DNA from 2 places in the Rhizobium sp. N122 genome. Region 2 is predicted to be linked to the other one. Evidence: predicted binding sites of a transcription regulator. Region 2 holds the regulator's gene; the other holds the start of a gene.
The links. Region 2 encodes PhoB, which activates phosphate uptake and scavenging genes when phosphate is short. Its sites were predicted from a motif close to TGTCATNNANCTGTCAT; they were not measured.

Region 1 (3,390 bases), on a different contig from region 2:
GTCTGCCAATCCTCACCGAGAGCGTTGCGAACGACGAGCGGGCCGTTCGGGATCAGCGGCGAACGCCAGACTTCAACCAGCTTGTTCGGATCGACGGCGCCCTTATCGACTTCCTTGCGGAAGGTGCCCGAGGTGTAGCCGTCCTTGAAATCGCCGATGCCCGACGAGTCGTCGACGGCGACGTCGACCTTGCCGTCATAAGCGGCGAGAAGGTTGTTCTCGTGGCCGCCATTGAACTGCGTGGAAGCGAAGAACTTGTCGTTCGGCATGCCCGTGTCCTTCGGGATCTGCGTCAGCGGAACGAGATAACCCGAGGTTGAGTCCGGATCGGCGTAGCCGAGCTTCTTGCCCTTGGCGTCCTGGATGGTCTTGATACCGGATGATTTCAGGGCGAGGCCGATCGAGTGGTAGCCGGTCGAACCGTCCTTCTGCTGCGTCGTGAGGATCGGCGTGACAGCCTTCGGATCCTTGATGTAGACGGCTGCGTAGCCCGAAGCGCCGAGTTCGGCGAAGTCCAGCGTGCCGCCGAGCAGGCCCTGGATGACGCCGTCATAATCGGCGGCCGGGAACAGCGAGACCTTCTCGAAGCCGAATTCCTGCTTCAGGTGGTCGGCGAGGCAGGCATAGTTGCGCAGGCGGTCGGTTTCGTTTTCGCCGCCGAGGATGCCGATGCGGAATTCCTTGAGGTCTGCAGCATTGGCGGCGCCGGCGAGCGCGAAGAGCGCCGTTGCTGCAAAGAGTGCTTTCTTCAACATGTGTCTCTCCTATTGACCGGTATTCCCCGGTCTCCCGTTACGAAGAAGTGTGCCCTTGACGCGGGCGCTCGATCGCGGCCGCCTCGCTCAGAGGCCGGCCAGCGCCAGCGGTTGGACGCCGGCGGATTGATTGTCTGCCCGCTCGGGAGCGATGTTGATCGATGTCGAGGTCATCGTTTCGTCGATGCCGGCGCCGTCCTTGTCCGTCCCGTAGATTGCTTTCACTGCCTCGGCGGTCAGCTCCGAGGGCTTGCCGTCGAAGACGACGCGGCCGCCGGCCATGCCGACGATGCGCTCACAATAGTTGCGGGCGGTATCGAGCGTGTGGAGGTTGGTGATGACGGTGATGCCTTCGCGCTCGTTGATGTCGCGCAGCGCATCCATGACGATCTTGGCGTTCAGCGGATCGAGCGAGGCGATCGGCTCGTCGGCGAGCACCATTTTCGGGTTCTGCATTAGTGCGCGGGCGATCGCCACGCGCTGCTGCTGGCCGCCGGAAAGCGTGCCGGCCGGCTGCAGCGCCGTCTGTTCGATGCCGAGGCGTTCGAGGGCTGCGATGGCGTATACACGTTCTTCGCGGGTGAAGATGTTGAGCAGGCTGAGAAGCGTCGAGCGGTGGTTGAGGCGGCCGAGCATGACATTGGTGAGAACATCGAGGCGCGGCACCAGGTTGAACTGCTGGAAGATCATTGCGCAGTCGCGTTGCCAGTTGCGCAGCGCCCCGCCGCGAAGCCCGGAAACCTCGACGCCGGCGAAATGAATGGTGCCGGAGCTCGGCTCCTGCAGCCGGTTGATCATCCGCAACAGCGTCGACTTGCCGGCGCCGGAACGGCCGATGATGCCGACCATCTGGCCCTGCGGGATGGCGAGCGTGACGGAATCGACGGCGAGCTTTTTTCCGAAACGGCGTGTGACATTCTTGAGCTCGAACATCATGCTCTTCCCTTGCGATCCAGGCCTTTGGTCAGGATCGCATTAGTCCCGCTTGATGAACCTCGCGTGTCATATTTGTGTAGTTCGTGTCACAATTCTCCGCGCCTATATCGGAGGTTTAGCCACCATATCTCGCTAGAAAATCTTCCGCGCTCAGGTTGCGAAAATCCTGCAACGCCTGGCGCAAAAGGTCATGGTCCCAGTCCCACCAGGCAAGCCTGTCCATGCGCTCGCCGACCGCTTTCGAAAAGCGCTCGCGGATCAATTTAGCCGGCACCCCGCCGACGATCGAGTAGGCCGCGACATTCTTCGAGACGACAGCGCCGGCGCCGATCACCGCGCCGTTGCCGACGCTGATGCCCGGCAGGATCGTCGCCCCATGGCCGATCCAGACGTCGTGGCCGATCGTAACCCGGTTTGCGCGCCGCCAGGCGAAGAAGTCTTCCTCCATGTCGCCGTCCGGCCAGTAGTCGGCGGCGCGATAGGTGAAATGATGCAGTGTCGCCCGCCAGGTCGGATGGTTGGTGGCGTTGATGCGCACGGCGGCGGCAATATTGACGAACTTGCCGATCGTCGCGCACCAGATGGAGCCGTCCTGCATGATGTAGGAATAGTCGCCGAAGGTGGCTTCGCTGATGCGGCAGCGTTCGGAAACCTCCGTATAGCGCCCGAAGCTGGACTCGCTGACGGAGGCTGTCTCGTGGATATAGGGCTCGATACCCAGCTTGCGGCTCATGCGGCGATCTTTCCGGGAGAGAAGAGCTGGACGTCGAGAATGCGGTCGGCGACCGCCTCGCGTACTTCTTCGTCGTGGAAGATGCCGAGAAGGGCGACGCCCGCCTTCTTCTTCTCCTCGATCATGCCGACGACGACGGCACGGTTCCTGGCGTCGAGCGAGGCGGTGGGTTCGTCGAGGAGCAGGATTCTGTGCTCGGTGATGAAGCCACGGGCGATGTTGACGCGTTGCTGTTCGCCGCCGGAGAAGGTGGCGGGCGGAAGCTGCCAGAGCGCTTCCGGCAGGTTGAGCCGGGCAAGCAGGGCGCCGGCCTTCTCCCGTGCCGCGACGGCGTCTTCGCCGCGCGCCACCAGCGGTTCGGCGACCACGTCGATTGCCGCCACGCGCGGCACGGTGCGCAGGAACTGGCTGACGTAACCGAGCGTATGGCGCCGGACGTGGAGCACGGTGCGCGGGTCGGCGGCGGCGAGATCGACGATGCGCCCGTCGTGGCGGATGAGGATCTGGCCGGTATCAACGGCGTAATTGCCGTAGATCATCTTCAGCAGCGAACTCTTGCCGACGCCCGATGGGCCGCCGAGCACGACGCATTCGCCTGATGCGACCGAGAAGGCGACATTGGAAACGACGGGCAGCCGGATGCCGTCACGCAGATGCATGGTGAAGCTTTTCGAGACTTCGGAAACGACGAGGGGCGTTGGCATGATGTCTTCTTTCCTGGTTTGCACCGATTGCTCAGACCTGCAGGATCGAGGAGACGAGCAGCTGCGTGTAGGGTTCGCGCGGATCGTCGAGCACCCGGTCGGTAAGCCCGTGTTCGATGACGTAGCCGTCCTTCATCACCATCATCCGGTGCGAGAGCAGGCGGGCGACGGCGAGATCGTGGGTGACGACGATCGCCGAGAGGCCGAGGTCGTTGACGAGGCCGCGCACCAGATCGAGCAGGCGCGCCTGCACCGAGACGTC
Region 2 (3,390 bases):
CGCCGCGAAGGCGACGATCCATCGCACATAGACAGCTAAGTTAGCGCATATGGGGCTTGACCCGAGTATCCATGCCGCACGCACTTCGCTTGAATTTGCTCGGCTACGGCCGCCTTTGTCAGTGTGAGCGCGAATGCAGCGCTCTCGGCCATGGATCCTCGGGTCAAGCCCGAGGACGACGGAGAGTGGGGGAGCCCTTTGCGGCAGGAACCATGAGCGTAGTGGTTCTGCTGGAATTGGCGCTTTTCGCTTTACGCAATTTTCCCAATCCGTTTGCTCCGTTTCGCTGGAACCCTCCGAACGTCTCGCTTCTTGCCCATCCCACCTCCCCACCCTCCGTCCTGCTCGGGCTTGACCCGAGCATCCATGCCCAGCACTCTGCGCGGATGGCGGGCTATGTCTACATCATCACCAACCAGAAAAACGGTACGCTCTATATCGGCGTGACATCCGATCTGGAGCGCCGCATCTATGAGCATCGCGAAGGGCTGACGCCGGGCTTTGCGTGGAAATACGGATGCACCCGTCTCGTCTGGTACGAGGAGCATTGGGATATCGGCACCGCGATCCAGCGGGAGAAGTCGTTGAAACGCTGGTACCGGCAATGGAAGGTCGATCTGGTCGAGGCGATGAACCCCGGGTGGGATGATCTCTATCTGACGCTGTGGTGATGCGAAAGCAGTGCTTGCGGCCATGGCGTTGGCGGTAACCACATCGAGCCGAAGTGCTTGTGGCGGTGGGTCCTCGGGTCAAGCCCGAGGACGACGGAGGATGGGGGAACCTATGCGGCAAGAACCGTAAGCGTAGCGGTTATTGGAATTGCCGCCATTTGTTTCCGCGCTTTCCACGCAAAACCGTTCGCCCATTTTGTTGGAATTGCTCCAGACCTCTCGCTTCTTGCTGCTCGTGCTCCCTCACCCTCCGTCATACTCGGGCTTGACCCGAGTATCCATGCCGCAAGCGCTGCGCTTGAATTTGTCGGCCGCGGTCGCCTTGTCAGTTCAACAGAAACGAAGTGCCCACCCGCATGGGTCCTCGGGTCAAGCCCGAGGACGACGGAGGGTGGGGGAACGCCCGCGGCAGGAACCGCAGCGTGCGGTGATCTATCGGCCGCGTTTTGCGTTACGCGGCTCCCTCGCCCGGACGGCGGCAGGATGGCGGCTCAGGCTTCCATCGAATAGCCGGCGCCGCGGACGGTGCGGATGACGTCTTGCATGTTGGAGAAGTTCAGCGCCTTGCGCAGGCGGCCGACATGGACGTCGACGGTGCGTTCGTCGACATAGATGTCATGGCCCCAGACGCCGTCGAGGAGCTGCGAGCGCGAGAAGACCCGGCCGGGCGACGACATCAGGAATTCCAACAGGCGGAATTCGGTGGGGCCGAGGCGGACTTCGCGGCTCTTGCGGTGGACGCGGTGGGTTTCGCGGTCGAGCTCGATATCGCCGCATTTCAGCACGGTGGAGAGAACCTCCGGACGGGCGCGGCGCAGCATCGCCTTGACGCGAGCAACGAGTTCCGGGGTCGAGAAGGGCTTGACGACATAATCGTCGGCGCCGGTGGAAAGCCCGCGGACACGTTCGCTCTCTTCGCCGCGCGCCGTCAGCATGATGATCGGCAGCCGCTCGGTTTCCGGGCGCATGCGCAGGCGCCGGCAAAGCTCGATGCCGGAGACGCCGGGCAGCATCCAGTCGAGGATGAGAAGGTCGGGCGTGCGCTCCTGAAGCCTGATTTCGGCCTCGTCGCCTCGAAGGATGGTATCGACCTCGAAGCCCTCAGCTTCGAGATTGTAACGGAGAAGCACGCTCAGGGCTTCCTCGTCTTCCACAACTGCAACTCTCGGGATCATGCGTGTCGGTCTCCTCGCGCATGATCCTTAAACCGGGGGTGATTTAAGCAATGCATCCTGCGCAAATTCACAAAAAATGGCTGCGACCTCTTTGCGCGCCCCACATGGGCGCGCACGCAATCGTCTGGTTCAGGCGGTTATTCGGTGACCGCGCCGACGGTGTTGGCGCTGTCGTCCTTCGGACGGTCGCCTTCCGGCTGTGCGCCGGTTGCCATGTAATAGATCGTTTCGGCGATGTTGGTGGCGTGGTCGCCGATGCGCTCGATATTCTTGGCGCAGAAGAGAAGATGCGTGCAGCTGGTGATGTTGCGCGGATCTTCCATCATGTAGGTCAGGAGCTCGCGGAACAGCGAGGTGTACATCGCGTCGATCTCGTTGTCGCGCTCGCGGATCGCGCTCGCCTTGTCGGCGGCGCGTGTCGTGTAGACGTCGAGCACTTCCTTGAGCTGGACGAGCGCCAGCTCGGACAGATGCTCGAGGCCGCGGGCCAGCTTGCGGGGAACGCCGGTGCTCTGCACGGCGATGACGCGCTTGGCGGTGTTCTTTCCGAGGTCGCCGACGCGTTCGAGATCGGCGGCGATGCGGATCGACCCCATGATTTCGCGCAGGTCGGCGGCCATCGGCTGGCGGCGGGCGATGGTGACGATCGCCTTGTCGCCGATCTCGCGCTCGGCGTGATCGAGGATCACGTCGTCGGAAATGACCTTCTGGGCCAGCGCGGTATCACCGTTGACCAGCGCCCGGACGGACTCGGCGACCATCTGCTCGGCCAGGCCGCCCATTTCGGAAATCCGCCGGGACAGGAACTTCAGATCATCATCATAGGCAGAATAAATATGTGTCGATGCCATGGGGCTTTGTCCTCGAATAACGGGAAGGCTTGGTGACGCCAAAATCAGCCGAAGCGGCCCATGATATAGTCCTGGGTGCGCGGATCGTCGGGATTGGTGAACATCTTGTCGGTGTCGTTCTCCTCGACCAGATTGCCGAGGTGGAACATGGCGGTGCGCTGCGAGACGCGCGCGGCCTGCTGCATGGAGTGGGTGACGATGACGATCGTGTAGTTTTCGCGCAGTTCGTGGATCAGCTCCTCGACCTTGGCGGTGGCGATCGGGTCGAGCGCCGAGCAGGGCTCGTCCATCAGGATGACTTCGGGGCTGACGGCGACGGCACGGGCAATGCAGAGGCGCTGCTGCTGACCGCCGGAGAGGCCGGTGCCGGATTCATGCACGCGGTCCTTGACCTCGTTCCAGAGGCCGGCGCGCTGCAGGCTGGTCTCGACGATCTGGTCGAGATCGGCCTTCGACTTGGCGAGGCCATGGATGCGCGGGCCGTAGGAGACGTTTTCGTAGATTGTCTTCGGGAACGGGTTCGGCTTCTGGAAGACCATGCCGACGCGGGCGCGCAGTTCGACGACATCGATATCGGGATCATAGATATCGTCGCCGTCCAGCGTGATCTTGCCGGCGACGCGGCAGCCGTCGATCGTGTCGTTCATGCGGTTGAGGCTCCGCAGAAAGGTCGACTTGCCGCAGCCCGACGGG

Region 1: phnC (phosphonate ABC transporter ATP-binding protein) is a predicted target of PhoB. The motif match lies at 1,756-1,772, and genes of this name have one in related genera.

The regions. Positions count from the first base shown of each region.
Region 1 covers NZ_LOKU01000002.1:60,821-64,210, reverse strand. Annotated here, with positions in the region: gene phnD (phosphonate ABC transporter substrate-binding protein) at 1-755, opposite strand, end outside; gene phnC (phosphonate ABC transporter ATP-binding protein) at 843-1,688, opposite strand; gene ATY75_RS02150 (DapH/DapD/GlmU-related protein) at 1,807-2,424, opposite strand; gene phnL (phosphonate C-P lyase system protein PhnL) at 2,421-3,128, opposite strand; gene phnK (phosphonate C-P lyase system protein PhnK) at 3,160-3,390, opposite strand, start outside.
Region 2 covers NZ_LOKU01000041.1:73-3,462, forward strand. Annotated here, with positions in the region: gene ATY75_RS24240 (GIY-YIG nuclease family protein) at 387-671, shown strand; gene phoB (phosphate regulon transcriptional regulator PhoB) at 1,163-1,846, opposite strand; gene phoU (phosphate signaling complex protein PhoU) at 1,984-2,697, opposite strand; gene pstB (phosphate ABC transporter ATP-binding protein PstB) at 2,742-3,390, opposite strand, start outside.